DNA from 3 places in the Paenarthrobacter sp. TYUT067 genome. Region 1 is predicted to be linked to each of the others. Evidence: riboswitches for the same ligand, from Rfam matches in the RefSeq annotation. Region 1 holds a riboswitch; each other region holds the start of a gene.

Region 1 (5,880 bases):
AGGATTGATCCGCATTATGGGTACACGCGAAGAAGTCGAGGCGCTCAAGGCCGAACAACGGCCAGGGCTGGAAGGGGCGGCGCTGTGAAGGAAGTAGTTCTGGTGGTTACCGCCGTCATCCTCAGCCTGGCGGCCGCAGGTGCGATTGTCCGCATCGCCGTCGGTCCGTCCCTTCTGGACCGTGTTCTGGCATCAGATGTTTTGCTGGCCATCCTGGGCGCTGCCTTGGCGATTGACATGGCGCTGAACAAGCACCTGAACAACCTGATGCTGCTGGTGGCTCTGGCAGTGATCGGTTTTATTGGCTCGGTGACCGTTGCAAGGTTCGTGGCCGAGCGAAGGGAACAGAGCAATGAATCCTGACGCTTCGGGCCTTGACTCCGTCATTGATGCTGTCACCGCGGTGTTCCTGGTGGTGGGCGCGCTGATGTCCCTGGGCGCAGCCATTGGCTTGTTGAGGTTCCCGGACCTCATGAGCCGCATGCACGCAGCCACCAAACCGCAGGTCCTGGGTCTGTTCCTCATGCTGGCCGCGATTGGACTTCAGATGCGGACATGGTGGGTGTGGCCGGTTCTGTTGGTGGCATGGATCTTCCAGCTCCTCACAGCACCAGTGTCAGCTCACATGGTTGGCCGTTCTGCCTACCGCACCAAACATGGACACCGGGAGAAGCTCACCAAGGATGAACTGGAGGCCGTGGTCCAAAGGGCGGCTGCCGGCCAGGAACCGCGGAGCGACAGCTAGCAGCAGCAACGACGAACGCCGGGTCACCTGCAGGTGACCCGGCGTCGTGGTTTGGATGCCTAGACGATGTCGTGGCTCTTGGCGAAGCGCGCGATGGCCCGCTGGGTGCCCCGGCTCGCCAGGACTTGGATGAGCGTGCTGACAAAGGCGGAGATCAAAGCGAAGGTTAAGGCCGAGCGCAGGCTGGTTTCTGCGTCGTCATGACCCAGGGGCGGCTTGTTGCCTGTTGCCTTTTCCCACCCTTTGTTGACGAGTTTGGTGCCCACGAAGCCTGCCCCGAGGCTTACTCCGGCACCGATCAGCTTAAAGAAGAGGTTCATGTCCCCAGCCTAGCTGGCTACACCCATCGCACGCGTTAGCGACGGTTTTCCCGCTCCTTAAGGAACGCTGCCATGGAGCCCACCGGCGCCAGCACCGGGACGACGCTGTGCTCGGCCGTCCAAACCTGGTCAACTGTTCCGAACCCGGCAAGTTCCTTGAGGAGGTAATAGGTTGGCGGCATCAACTTCAAAGTGCCGGCCGCTTCCGCTGCAAGAATCTCCGCCACAGGCATCCACAATGATTGCCAAGCCTCGGTTGTTTGGTGTTGGGGCGTAGCACCAGCTGTTGGCTTGGCAATGTAGAAGAAGGTGTCGAAGCGCTTGGGCATGTCCGCGGGCGTGATCCAGTTGGCCCACGGGCGGAGGTGTCCGGCTTCGATGGTGAGCCCGGCCTCCTCCTGAACTTCGCGGATGGCCGCAGTGAGTATTCTCCCGGCGTTCCTCACGGCTTCGGCAGGATCCGCGCCCACGGAGCTCTGGTTCCATTCTGACGCGTGGCGTTGAAGCAATTCCTCCGGGTAGTCCCACCCGGACCCGTCCGCGGAGTCCACACGTCCTCCCGGGAAGACCACCATTCCGGCCGCGAAGTCCATGGTGCTGACCCTGTGTTGGACGAAGGCTTCGAGCCCGGCAGGGGCATCACGGAGCAGGATGACGCTTGCGGCCAGACGTGGTTGGGGCACAGCGCTATGGGTGGTGGGAAGGTTCGTCATGACGTGTGCCCCTTTGCCGCGGTGAAGTCTGCTGGTTCATTCTCTCAGGTCCCGTTGTGTGGCCCGGTGTGCATGGAATGGTGTGGGTTTAGGGTGCAGAGTGGGCCTCGCAACGCGCACGGGGGTCAGCACTGTGCTCCGCCGCGGCTGATTGTGACTGAATGCCGCCCAACGGACCAGCGCCCGCCGCGGACTCAGGTGTAAACTGAACCAGCCCATCAGGGCAGATTTGATAACGACAGGGGAGCGCCGCCGTCGGACTCTGCAGAGATGCAGGAGACGCGAGGGCGCTGAGAGTGCGGATAGCCGCAGACCCTCGAACCTGATCCGGTTAGTACCGGCGCAAGGGAGTCGAGCTTCTCAGAGTGTCCGGATCCGGGCGGCGCAGGCCAGCTGGATGACGGGTAGCACTTTCCCCTCCTGTAACCTCAGGAGGCAGAAAATGACCACGGTAAACGTGAAGAAGACCAGTTATAACTGGCGTGTTGTAGACATTGTTGTGGCGGCTTTGATCGCCATTGCCGGCGGCGTGATTTTCTGGGCATGGTCCCAGGGCGCCGCACTGGTCTCCATCCCCATGAATGCGACGTATCCGCCGCTCACCGGTCTGATCGCCGGCGGCTGGATGATCCCTGCGGTCCTGGGCATGCTCATTATCCGCAAGCCGGGTGCAGCGCTGTTCTGCGAGGCTGTTGCCGCCACGGGTGAGCTCATCATGGGTTCGCAGTACGGCACCACGGTGCTCATCTCCGGCATTTTGCAGGGCCTGGGCGCCGAACTCATCTTCGCGGCGTTCCGGTACAAGAAGTTCAACCTGCCCACTGCTCTCCTTGCGGGCGCCGGCGCGGGTCTCTTCTGCGGCCTAAACGACTCCTTCCTGCCCTGGGGCTGGAACATCGCTTACGAGGCCATCGACAAGCTGGCCTACATCACCTTCACCACGATCTCCGGGGCGATCATCGCGGGCGCACTCTCGTGGATTGCGACGCGCGGGCTGGCCAAGACCGGGGTGCTGAGCTCCTTTGCCTCGCGCAAGGCCGCTTCGGAGCCAGTCTTCAACTGATGTCCGCGACACTTAGCGGCGCGGTGCAGCCTGCTGCCATCTCCGCCGAGGGCTGGGGGTGGCGGCATGCAGGCCGGGCCCAAGCTGCCATTGAGGGCCTGGACCTTCGGATTGAACCGGGGGAGCGCGTGCTGCTGCTGGGTCCTTCGGGTGCGGGCAAGTCCACGCTCCTGCATGCCCTTGCCGGGGTTCTGGGGGACGAGGAAGACGACTCGGATGAGACCGGCTCCCTGCTGATTGACGGCGTCGCGCCCCGCGAGCAGCGTGGCCGGGCCGGGCTGATGCAGCAGGACCCTGAGACACAGGTGGTCCTCTCGCGCGTGGGTGACGACGTCGCCTTCGGCGCGGAGAACCTCGCCGTCCCAAGGGACGAGATCTGGGAACGCGTCCATGAAGCGCTCGACGACGTGGGGTTGCGTACCGCGGCAGGCGGCGGTTTGGCGTTGGATCACCCGACGGCGGCACTCTCCGGTGGACAGAAGCAGCGCCTGGCGCTGGCCGGCATTTTGGCGATGCGACCCGGCCTGATCCTGCTGGACGAACCAACAGCAAACTTGGACCCGGCGGGCGTTCTGGAGGTCCGGGATGCGGTAGGGCGGTGCCTGGACAAGACCGGCGCCACCCTTGTTGTGGTGGAACACCGAGTGTCCGTGTGGAAGGACCTGGTGGACCGGATTGTGGTCCTGCAGCCAGGGTCAACAAAGGCGGCGGGCTCGGACGGCTTGGGAGCGGGCCGGGCTACAGGGGGCGTCCTCTTGGACGGGCCGCCGGACCAGGTACTTTCTGAAGCCCGCACCATGCTGATGTCAGCCGGCGTCTGGGTGCCGGGATATGTTCCGGCGACCCGGGAACGGCGGAATGATCCCCACGCCGAACCCCACACCGCGCAGCTCCTCCTCGCGGCGCAGGACCTCGCAGTTTCCCGGGAAAAGCCACGACGCAAGAGGTTCAAGACCATCCCACCCGTGCCGGTTCAAACGGGCATCAGTGCACAGGTCAGGGCAGGCCAAGCGCTGACCATCACGGGTCCGAACGGTGCCGGCAAATCCACTTTCGCGCTCACGTTCGCCGGCCTTCTTGCGCCGGTGGACGGCAAGGTCAGTGCCGCCGTCGACCTTTCCCAGGGTGCCGGTATTGACCCGTACAAGTGGAAAGCCGAGCAGTTGATCTCCCGCATTGGCACGGTTTTCCAGGAACCTGAGCACCAGTTCGTCACAGGCAACGTCCTGGATGAGCTCATGTTTGGTCCAAAGCATCTTGGCCACGGCGAGGAACGCGTGGATGAACTGCTGGAGCGGTTGCGGTTGACGCACTTGGTGGATGCCAACCCGTACACGTTGTCCGGCGGGGAGAAGCGGCGGCTCTCGGTGGCCACGGTGCTCGCGGCCCATCCGAAAGTGCTTGTCCTGGACGAGCCCACGTTCGGTCAGGACGCCAACACCTGGGCAGAACTGGCGTCGTTCCTTTCCGAGCTGCTGGACGCTGGAACCGCGGTGGTCTCCGTGACCCACGATCAGGAATTCAGTGCCGTACTCGGCGGAACGGAATTGCGGCTCGGCCCGGTCCAACAGGGTGAAGCCACACGTCAGGAAGCGGGTGCAGCATGAGGGACGCCTTGAACCTGCGCGGGAACCATGCCCTCCTGACCAAAGCCAACCCGTTGGCCAAGTTCGTATCCGTTTTCCTGATTTCCTTGGTGCTGGCCCTGTCCATCGACTGGGTCTCGGCCTCCACAGCACTGGTTGCGGAACTGGCGCTCTTTCCACTGGCCGGACTCACTCTCAGGCTTCTGTGGCAGCGGGCCTGGCCCCTGATCATCGCGGCAGCGATCGGCGGCTGGAGCACCGCGATTGTGGCGGCGGACAGCGGAGCTGTGCTGCTCGACGTCGGACTCTGGTCCATCAGTGAAGGTTCCCTGGAGCTGGGGCTGGGTTTCATGCTGCGCGGTTTGGCGATTGCGTTGCCGGCCATTCTCCTGATGACCTGCACCGATCCCACCGACTTGGCTGATGCCTTGGCGCAGAAAGCAAAGCTGCCACACCGCTTTGTCCTGGGGTCCCTCGCGGCGATGAGGCTGGTGGGGCTCATGGCCGAGGAATGGCAGACCATTGGCATGGCCCGCCGCGCCCGTGGGGTGGGTTCACAAGGCAGCCCGTTCCAACGCCTGAAAGCAACCCTCGGCCAGAGCTTCGGGCTCCTGGTCCAAGCTGTTCGCAGGGCTTCCCGGCTGGCTGTGACCATGGAAGCGCGCGGTTTCGGCGGGGGCCGGCGGACGTGGGCGCGCGAATCTACGTACTCGCTGTTGGATGCGTGGGTGGTCCTTGGCGGACTGGTGATCGCCGCCGGTGCGGTGCTGACGGCCGTTGGAGCGGGAACTTGGAGTTTCGTCTGGCGTTAGCGCTGGAGGCGTTGGTGAGCTGGGCACCAAGCGTGCCGCCGGTAGCGTTGGGGGCCGCCGGCGGCACTTTTTGTCCTCTCTACGCGGGCTCAGAGAGCCTGCTGCTCCTGGATTTCATCGAAGCCTGCGCGGGTCAGGAACCCCAACTGGGCTTCCTTCTCAGCGAGCTGAATGATGGGACCCAACTCAAAGCACGTCGCTTCCAGGCGGCGGAGGGCCTTGGCGTTGCGGGAGTCCGGTTCCACCACAATCCGGTCCTTGCCCGGCAGGGAGAACATGTACTTGATCAAGGACGTGCCCAGCCGGGGGGTGAAATGCGGGATAGGCCGTGTGGCGGGGGCCAGAAGCAGGTGCATGCCGATGTCCGCCTCGCGGGCGGGGTATGCCTCACCCACGGGATCGTGCAGGGGCTCGTAGGTCTGGAAGAGGGCCAGTGGCTCCCCGTCAAGGAGGGCCAGGAAGGCGTGGTGGGTCTCCAAGGAGTCCAGGAACTCGTAGATCCCTTGGACTTCGTCCCTGGAGTTTTCCGTCATGCCCCAGAACTTGGCGCGGGGTTGGGTGACCCATTCGAAGATGAAGTGGATGTCCTCGGCAGGAACCAGCGGGACAAGCCGCAATGCGCCCCACCCCTCGAGGTCTTC
Region 2 (5,880 bases), on a different contig from region 1:
GGACTCCCTGATCGGCAACGTGTACTTGGGCAAGGTCCAGAACGTGCTGCCGTCCATGGAAGCTGCTTTCGTGGACATCGGACGCGGCCGCAACGCCGTCCTGTACGCCGGTGAAGTCAACTGGGACGCGGTCAACCTCGAAGGCCAGCCGCGCCGGATCGAGAACGCCCTGAAGTCCGGAGACTCCGTCCTGGTTCAGGTCACCAAAGACCCCGTGGGTCACAAGGGTGCCCGCCTCACCAGCCAGATCTCCTTGCCCGGCCGCTACCTTGTGTACGTGCCCGGTGGTTCCATGACCGGCATCTCCCGCAAGCTGCCCGACGTCGAACGCAACCGACTCAAGCGCATCCTGAAGGACCGCCTGCCGGAAAACGCAGGTGTCATTGTCCGCACAGCCGCTGAGGGTGCGTCGGAAGAAGAGCTGACGCACGACATCAACCGTCTGCGTGCCCAGTGGGAAGGCATCGAAGGTCAGGCCTCCTCCACCAAGGTCCTTGCCCCTGAACTGCTGTACGGCGAACCGGACCTCACTATCAAGGTGGTCCGTGATGTCTTCAATGAGGACTTCTCCAAGCTGATCGTCTCCGGTGACGACGCCTGGGACACCATCGAGGCATACGTAACCTACGTTGCCCCTGATCTGGTGGGCCGCCTCGAAAAGTGGACCAAGGATCAGGACATCTTCGCTGCATGGCGCATCGACGAGCAGATCCATAAAGCCCTGGAACGTAAGGTCTTCCTCCCGTCCGGTGGTTCGTTGGTCATCGACCGTACCGAGGCCATGACTGTGGTGGACGTCAACACCGGCAAATTCACCGGCAGCGGTGGAAACCTTGAAGAAACGGTCACCAAAAACAACCTTGAAGCGGCCGAGGAAGTGGTGCGCCAGCTCCGTCTGCGCGACATCGGCGGCATCATCGTCATCGACTTCATCGACATGGTCCTCGAATCCAACCGCGACCTCGTCCTGCGACGCATGGTGGAGTGCCTGGGCCGGGACCGCACCAAGCACCAAGTGGCCGAGGTGACGTCCCTGGGCTTGGTCCAGATGACACGTAAGCGCATGGGCACCGGCCTTCTTGAGGTATTCGGTGAGCAGTGTGAGCATTGCGCCGGACGTGGCGTCGTCACTCATGACGAGCCCGTTGAACACCGGCGCGCCAACGTGGTGGCAGCCGAGCAACACCGCCCGCACTCCGAGGTACAGCAGCCCGCTGCACGGACGGAACGCAAACGCCGCCGCGGGAAGGGTGGGGGACAGGCCGTAGCCGAAACCCCTGCACAGGTCCATACGACGACGACTACCCCGGTTGCCCCCGCGACCCCGACTGAACCGCAGGATCCTGCCCGGCAGGCCAAGGCGGAGGCCACCAGGGCTGCCCTGGCAACCATTGCCGCTGCGGCGCACGCCGCGCACCTGCACGACGACGAAGTTCACCGTGCAGAAGAGCAGGCACGGGCGGCCGGCCAACACCAAGGGACGGCCGACGCCGGATCTGGAACCTCAGCCGGCAACGAAGCGGGGGCATCAGCACATGAAGCCGCCAACCGCGATGCAGCCGCCCAGGAAGCCAGGTCCACTCCGGTCCTGCGCTTCGGCGGAGAAGAAGTTGCGTTGCCGTTCGTGGAGCATCACGAGGAACCGCAGGCAAACAAGCCTGCCATGAGCCTGGACCTCCTGGCAGAAGCGTTCTCCCACCTTGGCGCCGCTCCGGCATCTGAGGAACAACCCGCTCCGCTGGCCGTACAGGAGCCTGCTGTGGCCCGGAAGGCTGACGCACCGGCGCGGGTTGAGGAAGATCCTGAGGCTTCGGCATCTCCGCGGGGTCGTCGTGGTCGTCGCAACCGCAGTGCCAGCCGGGCTCAGGGTGCGGCCAATGAAACCAGCGTCGAGCACCATGTGGTGACGGCCTCGGCCCCCCAGGGCTCGTCCCATGAGGCCAAGGCGCCCGTGGAGCCAGTCAAGAAGGCGCCGGCCTCCGAGCCCATCATTCTAGGAGTCGGGGTTCCAGCCTCGGAGCTTTAGTCACGGCCGAGCCGCTCTCCGCGGCCAACATCGGCTCAAAGGGCCCTGCGCTACCTGCATCTGGCGGGAGCGCAGGGCCCTTTTTACGTTGCGTTGAATCCTTGGCGGGGGACGCGTTCCACGGTCACATCCGGGCTCCCGGATGGTTCGGTACCTGCAGCACCAGGCTTCCCGGCTAGGCTAGGGGACTGACACGGGGTGCCGGGCGATGGGCCCGGCTGAGATCCAGACCCGTTGAACCTGTCCGGTTAGCACCGGCGAAGGGATGTCCTCATGGCTGCATCACTACATTCATCTGTGTACCCGCTCCACTCGGTATACCCGCTGGACGCTCACACGTCAGCCCGCCAGGTCCCGCGCGTTCTCACTATTGCCGGTTCGGACCCTTCCGGCGGTGCCGGAATTCAGGCGGACCTGAAGAGCATTGCAGCGTTGGGTGGGTACGGCATGACTGCCATTACGGCTCTCACCGCGCAAAACACAGTGGGGGTGAGCGCAGTCCACGTCCCTCCGGCGCATTTCCTGCGTCAACAACTGGAAGCAATTAGCGGCGACATCATCGTTGATGCCGTCAAGATCGGAATGCTCGGCGATGCTGCCGTCATTGCCCAGGTCCGGGACTGGCTCGAAGAGGTGCGCCCCGCCGTCGTGGTTCTTGATCCGGTGATGGTGGCCACCAGTGGCGACCGGCTGCTGCGGGAGTCCGCGGAGAATGCCCTGCGTTCACTGCTACCCCTGGCCCACCTCATTACTCCCAATGTTCCTGAGCTTGCCATGCTGCTGGGGGAGCCTGAGGCAGCAGACTGGGCTTCGGCACTGGAGCAAGGCAAGCGGCTTGCTGCGGAGTACGGAAACACAGTTCTGGTCAAGGGTGGCCACTTGCCGGGCCCGGAATGCCCGGATGCCTTGGTGAACACCACAGGGCTTTTGTCACGGGATGTTGTGGAGGTATCAGGTCCCCGCGTGGCGACGCGCAACAGCCACGGAACCGGTTGCTCTCTTTCGTCCGCCCTGGCCACCGTCCAGGCCCGCACGGGCAACTGGGAAACATCACTGCGGGAAGTAAAGCCCTGGCTACTCGGAGCTTTGACAGCCTCGGCGGAACTCCAGGTAGGCCGGGGGAACGGTCCGGTGCATCACTTCCATCACCTCCAGCGAGCGTCAGCCCCGGGCGCCTTCGCTGCGGCTTTGTGGGAGGCGGCCGTTCCGGAACTCGAATCCATTCATGGACTTCCCTTTATTCAGCAACTCCAATCCGGAGAACTCCCAGAACGTGATTTCACTTACTACCTCGCCCAGGATGCGATCTACCTCAACGGGTACTCCCGGGTCTTGGCACGTGCCGGCGCCCTGGCCCCCACGGAAGAAGAGCAACTGTTCTGGGCCAGGTCATCGCAGCAATGCCTGGAGGTAGAGTCGGAGTTGCACAGGACGTGGCTAAGCAGCCGTGAAGCGCCGACCGCACTGGGGCCGGTCACCAAGTCCTACGTGGACCATTTGCTGGCAACGTCCGCTTCCGGCAGTTACGCCGTGGTTCTCGCCGCAATACTTCCTTGCTTCTGGTTGTACGCGGAGGTGGGGCGGCAGCTCCATGCCAATTACCTGAATGCGGGCGCCGCGGCGGACCATGCGTATGCCGACTGGCTGACGACCTACGCTGACGAGGACTTCGCCGCGGCAACGCGGAAAGCGATCAGCCTCACGGATGCTGCGGCGGTCGCGGCTTCTGATACGGAGAGGGCCGCGATGATGGAGGCCTTCACCCAGTCCTGCCGTTACGAGACCGCATTCTTCGATGCTCCCAGGCTGTTTGCCTGAGTTTGCCGGGCGTCACTTTGGCAGGGTTCCCTTGGGCGGATTAGATGCGATTGCGGGGACACTTCCGCGCGTCGCTGGCCGAATCGCGTTAATCTCGCGCAAACACGGTAGGCTGTATGGGCACGGTGCCGGGAGAGTCCGTATCAACTGGTGACGCAAGTCACGAGGTAGCCTCCGGACTCGGCCTCATTTGCAGACGAAGGTCAAACTAGCGTAATCTTGATCTTCGGTGCTTACGCCAACACTTGGGTTATGCCCCTTGGAATTGTTCATGGGATGACTCGCGGGCTTCGATCAGAAGTCCACGGCGTTGAGGCACAGCGCGAACCAGGCCTGATTCCGGTTCAAGGTTCCGCACGCAAATTTTGTAATAAACGTCGAGAGAAGTGAGTACCCAAGTGGTGTACGCGATTGTCCGCGCAGGCGGCCGCCAAGAAAAAGTTTCCGTTGGAGACTACGTAACGCTGAACCGCGTCCCCGGTGGAGCCGGTAGCACGCTTGAGCTGCCCGCATTGCTCCTGGTTGACGGCGACAAGGTCACTTCCGCTGCTGCGGAACTGGCCAACGTCAAGGTCACGGCTGAGATCCTCGAAGACCTCCGTGGTCCGAAGATCGTCATCCAGAAGTTCAAGAACAAGACCGGCTACCGGAAGCGTCAGGGTCACCGTCAGGAACTGACCAAGATCAAGATCACCAGCATCGCGTAACTTTCGTTACCGCTGTTCAGGTTTTTCAGTTTCCCCAGAAATTTAGAGGCAGGCATTTCACATGGCACACAAAAAAGGCGCGAGTTCCACTCGCAACGGTCGTGACTCCAACGCTCAGTACCTGGGCGTCAAGCGTTTCGGTGGTCAGGTAGTTTCCGCTGGCGAGATCATCGTTCGCCAGCGTGGAACCCACTTCCACCCGGGTGCAGGCGTCGGTCGCGGTGGCGACGACACCCTGTTCGCACTGCAGGCCGGTGCGGTTGAGTTTGGTACTCGCCGCGGCCGTCGCGTAGTGAACATTGTTGCTGCTGCAGCTGCAGAGTAACAACAAGTTCTGAACCGGTGGAGCGGGCCAAACGGCCCGCTCCACCGTTCTTTTAACCGCATTACAATCGACTAGGGCGCCGTAGCGCACTGGTTTTTGCAACAGCGCTGGCAACAGCAACAAACGCTGTAAGACAGCAACTGAGGAGATCCACGTGGCGAGCTTTGTAGACCGGGTAGTCCTGCACGTATCCGGCGGAACCGGCGGCCACGGCTGTGTCTCTGTCAAGCGTGAGAAGTTCAAGCCCCTCGGCGGCCCTGACGGCGGCAACGGCGGCAACGGTGGCGATGTCATCCTTCGCGTCTCCGCCCAGACCACAACGCTGCTCGACTACCACCACGCTCCCCACCGCCACGCCACCAACGGCGGCCCAGGCATGGGTGACTGGCGAGGCGGCAAGAACGGTGAAACCCTGATTCTTCCCGTGCCCGATGGCACCGTGGTCAAGACCAAGGACGGCGAAGTCCTGGCTGACCTCGTTGGCGAGGGCACTGAGTACATTGCGGCCGCTGGTGGCCAAGGCGGCCTCGGCAACGCATCCCTTTCATCGCAGAAGCGCCGGGCGCCGGGCTTTGCCCTGCTGGGCATCGAAGGTGAATCCAGCGACATCGTCCTGGAACTGAAGTCCATCGCAGACATCGCCTTGGTCGGTTTCCCCTCTGCCGGTAAGTCGAGCCTCATTGCGGCCATGTCTGCTGCCCGGCCCAAGATTGCCGACTATCCCTTCACCACCCTCATTCCCAACCTTGGTGTGGTGCAGGCCGGCGACGTGCGCTTCACCATCGCCGATGTTCCCGGCCTGATCGAAGGCGCCAGCGAAGGCAAGGGCTTGGGCCATAACTTCCTGCGGCACGTAGAGCGCTGCGCTGCGCTGGTTCACGTCCTTGATTGCGGAACCCTTGAATCAGACCGTGATCCCCTTTCCGACCTCGCCATCATCGAAGCCGAACTCGAGAAGTACGCGGTAGACATGAGCTATGCCGGCGTTGACGGTGAAGTGGTGC
Region 3 (5,880 bases), on a different contig from region 1:
CAAAAACTTCGGCAAAGCCCATGGAAAGTACTCTCATTCCTTCGTGCTGACGGGGCGGCGGCACAGGATCCCGGAGGTTCCGTGCCGTCATGCCAAGCCTAGTGCAGCCGGGGGCGCGGACTGGTCCTCAGCGCACGGTGACGCGCAGCTTGTTCCGCCAAGGATCATCAAAGCGCAGCTCGGCACCGGTATGGTGGCTCTGCACACCGGCAACCTTGAGGCGATCAGCAAGCGCGGCCACGTCATCGGCGCCGGGGACTTGAATCAGGACCTCCCCCAGGCCCAGCGTGTCCTTTCGCGGGCCCGCTCCACGGCTGTTCCAGACGTTCATGGCCATGTGGTGGTGGTAGCCGCCCGCGGAGACGAAAAGCGCCTGGCCGTGCCAGCCTGCGGTGCGCTCGAAGCCCAGGGTTTCAACGTAGAACTTTTGCGCGGTCTCCACGTCACCCACCTGCAGGTGAACGTGCCCGACGCCGGCCGCCGACTCACGCTGCCCGGTCACGGCAGCTTCACTCAGGTGCTGCTGCAGGAATCGCTGCGGCGGGAGAGCAACGTTGTCCATGACAACGTTCTTGCCATCCCACTTCCAGAGGTCACGGGGCTTGTCGTAGTACAGCTCAATGCCGTTGCCTTCGGGGTCGGTGAAGTAGAACGCTTCACTGACCAAATGATCGGCGCTGCCTGCGAACGCGCGGGGTTCGTATTCGGCTGCCGTGGCAATGGTGGCGGCCAATGAGGGCTGGTCCTCGAACAGAATGGCCGTGTGGAACAGGCCGGCTTCGCCCCGACCCGGAATCTGCAGGCCAGCCGCGGGAGCGAGGTGGACGACCGGCTTGCCGACACGCCCCAAATACAGCCCGCCGTCTTGCTCGGCCACCACGTCCAGGCCAAGGGCCCGCTGGTAGTAGTCACTCATGACCTTCATGTCGCCCACCTTGAGCATGACGGTGCCCATGGTGAGTTCGGCAGGCAGAAGATCCTGGCTGGATGATGAGGTCATGTGAAGCTCCCGGTTCCGAGGTGGCCGCTTATCGGCACCTTCTTACCTATCTAAATTACTTGAAGCTTCAATTTATTCCTAACGCACGACGTTCCCTCGAATCACGATGTGCCGGAGTTCGTCCATAGTCCGCAGCTGACGCCGCGGATCCTCACTGCAGAGCACGACGTCGGCGCTGGCCCCTTCACTGATGCCCTCGGCTCCCAGCCACGCACGGGCACCCCAGGATGCGGCGTTCAGGACCGCCGCCGGCGGAAGGCCGGCGTCGTGCAGTTCCTTCATCTCCTCCGCAATCCGGCCGTGCCTGATGACGCTGCCGGCATCAGTCCCGGCATAGATCGAAACCCCCGCTTCGAAGGCCGACAACACACGCTCATGGCGACGCTCCCACAGACGCAGCATGTGGTCCGCGTACTTCGGAAACTTTGGCTCTGCCTGCGCGGCAATATCGGGAAAGGTAGCGATATTGACCAACGTTGGAACAATCGGCACCGACTGCTCCACCAAGCGGGGAAGGTGCCTCGGGAGGAGACCGGTAGCGTGCTCAATGCAATCGATATTGGCATCGAGCATGTCGTCAATGGTGTCCTCAGCGAAACAGTGAGCCGTGACCCTGGCACCTTCATCATGCGCCGCTGAGATGGCATCCTTCACGGTCCTGGCCGGGAAGGAAACCGCGAGGTCACCGACGTCGCGATCTATCCAATCGCCCACTAGTTTCACCCAGCCATCGCCGTCCCGGGCTTCCTTTCGTACGGTCTCAACCAGTTCAGCGGGCTCAATTTCATGCCCCAGGCCGCGGAGGTACCGCCGGCTCCGCGCAATATGCCGGCCTGAACGGATCAAGCGGGGCAAGTCCGATCGCTGCTGTACCCAGCGGGTGTCCGAGGGCGATCCGCAATCGCGGATTAACAGCGTCCCGGCGTCGAGGTCTGCTTGGGCTTGGGCCAGCGTGGCGTGCTCATCAACGGCTCCTCCAACACCGAGTCCGACATGGCAGTGAGCGTCAACCAAACCCGGCAGGACCCAACCGTTCAGCACTCTGTCCGGCGCAGAAGCGGGACGCTGGAACGTCAAGGTGCCGTCCACTGACCATAGCCCCTGGCGCTCTTCGTCCGCCGAGACGAGCACGGGTCCACTGAATTCGATGATGTTGGCCATGGCAAAAGCGTAGCCGGGGTGGCATGGCAGAGCCGGTTCCCACCATGTGACTGGGCGGTGGTTCGTAGCTGTGGTAGCTTCGTCTACGACCACACGGGAGCCCTTGCAGGGGCTGAGATCGGACTGATGCAGTCTGCGACCGTTGAACCTGTCCGGGTAATGCCGGCGAAGGAAGTGAGTATTCCCTTGAGCACCGCAGAAACACAGCACAGCCCTGTCCAAAATCAGTTCGGCATGGACCAAAAACAGTCCGTCACGCAATCGTTGCAGTCCCACTCGTTGGCGTGGCTGGAAGATCCGGACAACGGCATACGCGTCCCCGTCACCGCGATCGCCTTGGAGCCCTCCCCCAACGGGCAAGCCAATCCACCTTTGCAGGTTTACCGAACAGCAGGCCCGGGCAGCGATCCGGTGGTGGGGTTGGAGCCGTTCCGTGCACCGTGGATCGAAGCCCGCGGAGATACGGAAGCCTATTCCGGTCGGCAGCGGAGCCTGCTCGACGACGGCAAGTCCGCGGTCCGGCGTGGGGCAGCGTCAGCGGAGTGGAAGGGCGCGCAACCCGTGCCGCGCCGCGCCGTGGAAGGTAGGACTGTCACGCAGATGTACTACGCGAAGCAGGGAGTAGTAACTCCTGAAATGCAGTTCGTCGCCTTGCGGGAGAACTGCGATGTTGAACTCGTCCGCAGCGAAGTTGCCGCGGGAAGGGCGATCATCCCGAACAACATCAACCACCCCGAATCCGAACCAATGATCATCGGCAAAGCTTTCCTGGTCAAGATCAACGCCAACATCGGAAACTCAGCGGTCACCAGCTCCATCGCCGAGGAAGTGGACAAGCTGCAGTGGGCTGCCAAGTGGGGCGCTGACACGGTGATGGATCTCTCCACGGGGGACGACATCCACACGACGCGTGAATGGATCATCCGCAACTCACCTGTCCCGATCGGAACAGTCCCTATCTATCAGGCCCTTGAAAAGGTTAACGGCGAGGCCAACAAGCTGACGTGGGAAATCTTCCGCGATACCGTCATTGAGCAATGCGAGCAAGGCGTGGACTATATGACCATCCATGCGGGCGTTTTGCTGAGGTACGTGCCGTTGACCGCCAACCGGGTCACGGGCATCGTTTCGCGCGGCGGGTCCATCATGGCCGGTTGGTGTCTGGCGCACCACAGGGAGAACTTTCTTTACACGCACTTTGACGAGCTCTGCGAAATCTTTGCCCGGTACGATGTCGCGTTCTCCTTGGGAGACGGGCTGCGTCCCGGTTCCATTGCGGACGCAAACGACGCCGCGCAGTTCGCCGAGTTGGACACCCTCGCAGAGCTGACGCAGCGGGCGTGGGAGTTCGACGTCCAGGTGATGGTGGAAGGCCCCGGGCATATTCCCTTCCACCTGGTGCGGGAGAATGTTGAGCGCCAGCAGGAACTGTGCAAGGGTGCGCCGTTCTACACCTTGGGTCCACTGGTTACCGACATCGCCCCCGGCTATGACCACATCACCTCGGCCATCGGCGCCACGGAAATTGCACGCTACGGCACCGCGATGCTCTGTTACGTGACTCCGAAGGAGCATTTGGGGCTGCCCAACAAGGATGACGTCAAGACTGGCGTCATCACGTACAAAATCGCGGCGCACGCGGCTGACCTCGCCAAGGGACATCCGGGAGCTCATGAACGTGATGATGCGCTGTCCAAGGCGCGGTTCGAGTTCCGCTGGAGGGACCAGTTCGCCTTGTCCCTGGACCCTGTCACCGCAGAAGCTTTCCACGACGAGACGCTGCCGGCAGAACCGGCAAAAACCGCTCATTTCTGCTCCATGTGCGGACCTAAGTTCTGTTCGATGCGCATCAGCCAGGACATCCGCGACGAATACGGTTCGGCAGAATCCCAGGCTGCAATCGCAGGAATGTATAACGGGATGCGCGAAAAGAGCGAGGAGTTCCTGGCTTCAGGGGGAAAGGTGTACCTGCCGGAGCTTCACGTCCCCGCGAACCAAGGCAGCAGCTCAGGAGGCCTGAACTGACATCGCCCGGCCCACATCCGCGATGAACGAGCGGATAGCCTGGTCGCCATCAACGGAATCCTGGGGCCGGTGTCCGCCCGCTGCCACGCGGCGGAGGGCACCGGTTTCCTGGAGGTAGCCGGCAATTTCCTCGTAAAGCGGCTCCCATCCGCCGGTGAGAACCAAAGTGGGAACCCCGGGAACAATGTGGAGCGGGGCCTCCCATGGTGGCGCCTGGAGCCTGAGCCTGCGGGCGGAACGCCGGGCTTCCGCAGTGTCCAGCCCACCCGTTTCAGCAGAGAAAGCACGGCGGAAATATTCACGCTGGTAATCGGCGTCATTGAGCTGCGTGCGGGCGTCGAACAGCGGTTCCATGAGTGCCCGGTGGGAACCCGTAGCCGGAAGCTCAGCAGTCAGGGACAAACATGCTGGCTCCACCAAAGTGAGTGAATGCACCAGCTCGGGGCGTTCGATTGCTGCCAGCATGGCGGAGATGGCGCCTTGCTCGTGTGCCACGATGTGGCCTCCACCGGAGTCAATCAAGGCATTGATCACAATGGCAACGTCCGCCGCCACATTGGATTCCGTTGGTTCGGCGACGGCATCAAAGCCGTGCCGCCGAAGGAAGAGGGCATCATAAGCGAGGGCCATGCCATGTTGCTTCGGCCATGCCGCAGCACCGAAACTGCCCAGGCCGTGAACGAAGACTACGCGCTGCTTATGCATTGGTTCAGCCTATTCCACGGCTCTGACATCCCAAGGGCCGGAAATCCCGGCTCCTTGGGAAGCACTACTTACTTTCCGAGGAACTTGTCGAAGCCCTTGGGGAGATTCAGGGACGACGGATCGAAGTCCGCGGCACCCTGTCCAAAAGCCGCGCCCGTGGGTGCTGCCGAGGCCGCGTTGGCCCGCTTGGCCTCAGCGTCACGCAGTTCCTGTGCCGCCTTTGCGGGGTTGCCCGAACGAGCCTTCTTCTTAGGGGCGTTCTTCCCGTTTTTGCGCCCGCCGCCAGGACCACCGAGACCAGGCATCCCGGGCATACCCGGCATGCCGCCGCCCTGAGCGAGCTTCTTCATCATCTTCTGGGCCTGCGCGAACCGCTCCAACAGGCCATTGACCTCGGACACGTGCACACCGGAACCCCTGGCGATACGGGCACGGCGTGAGCCGTTGATGATCTTCGGAGCAACACGCTCATGCGGAGTCATGGAGCGGACGATCGCCTCAACGCGGTCGATCTCTTTTTCGTCGAAGTTCTCCAGCTGCTGACGGATGTTCTGCGCACCCGGCATCATCATGAGCATCTTCTTCATGGAGCCCATGTTGCGGATTTGCTGCATCTGGGCGAGGAAGTCGTCCAGGGTGAAGTCTTCCTGATCAGCGAACTTCTTCGCCATCCGGGCGGCTTCGTCTTTGTCCCACGACCTCTCGGCCTGTTCAATCAGGGTGAGGACGTCGCCCATGTCCAGGATGCGGGAAGCCATACGGTCCGGGTGGAAGAGCTCGAAATCATCCAGGCCTTCACCGGTGGAGGCAAACATCACCGGCTTACCAGTGACGGACGCGACCGAAAGCGCGGCACCGCCGCGGGCGTCGCCGTCGAGCTTGGACAGAACGATGCCCGTGAAGTTAACGCCTTCATCGAAGGCCATCGCCGTGTTAACGGCGTCCTGGCCAATCATGGAGTCGATAACGAAGAGAACTTCGTTGGGGAT

The links. Region 1 has a riboswitch for thiamine pyrophosphate ahead of MOD31_RS10075 (ECF transporter S component). Riboswitches for the same ligand answer to the same signal wherever they lie in the genome.
Region 2: it holds a riboswitch for thiamine pyrophosphate, as region 1 does, so the genes downstream of both, thiD (bifunctional hydroxymethylpyrimidine kinase/phosphomethylpyrimidine kinase) here and MOD31_RS10075 (ECF transporter S component) in region 1, are expected to answer to the same signal.
Region 3: it holds a riboswitch for thiamine pyrophosphate, as region 1 does, so the genes downstream of both, thiC (phosphomethylpyrimidine synthase ThiC) here and MOD31_RS10075 (ECF transporter S component) in region 1, are expected to answer to the same signal.

Annotation. Positions count from the first base shown of each region.
Region 1 is NZ_JAMOIT010000009.1:87,630-93,509, reverse strand. Features, by position in the region: gene MOD31_RS10100 (Na+/H+ antiporter subunit E) at 1-88, shown strand, start outside; gene MOD31_RS10095 (monovalent cation/H+ antiporter complex subunit F) at 85-363, shown strand; gene mnhG (monovalent cation/H(+) antiporter subunit G) at 353-745, shown strand; gene MOD31_RS10085 (DUF4235 domain-containing protein) at 805-1,065, opposite strand; gene MOD31_RS10080 (NUDIX hydrolase) at 1,101-1,778, opposite strand; TPP riboswitch at 2,009-2,145, shown strand; gene MOD31_RS10075 (ECF transporter S component) at 2,221-2,841, shown strand; gene MOD31_RS10070 (ABC transporter ATP-binding protein) at 2,841-4,448, shown strand; gene MOD31_RS10065 (energy-coupling factor transporter transmembrane protein EcfT) at 4,445-5,239, shown strand; gene MOD31_RS10060 (GNAT family N-acetyltransferase) at 5,329-5,880, opposite strand, start outside.
Region 2 is NZ_JAMOIT010000020.1:61,703-67,582, forward strand. Features, by position in the region: gene MOD31_RS17405 (Rne/Rng family ribonuclease) at 1-2,026, shown strand, start outside; TPP riboswitch at 2,211-2,309, shown strand; gene thiD (bifunctional hydroxymethylpyrimidine kinase/phosphomethylpyrimidine kinase) at 2,300-3,844, shown strand; gene rplU (50S ribosomal protein L21) at 4,243-4,551, shown strand; gene rpmA (50S ribosomal protein L27) at 4,613-4,876, shown strand; gene obgE (GTPase ObgE) at 5,031-5,880, shown strand, end outside.
Region 3 is NZ_JAMOIT010000002.1:305,353-311,232, reverse strand. Features, by position in the region: gene MOD31_RS02900 (hypothetical protein) at 1-37, opposite strand, end outside; gene MOD31_RS02895 (VOC family protein) at 128-1,000, opposite strand; gene MOD31_RS02890 (amidohydrolase family protein) at 1,079-2,161, opposite strand; TPP riboswitch at 2,245-2,352, shown strand; gene thiC (phosphomethylpyrimidine synthase ThiC) at 2,396-4,186, shown strand; gene MOD31_RS02880 (alpha/beta fold hydrolase) at 4,169-4,891, opposite strand; gene ffh (signal recognition particle protein) at 4,960-5,880, opposite strand, start outside.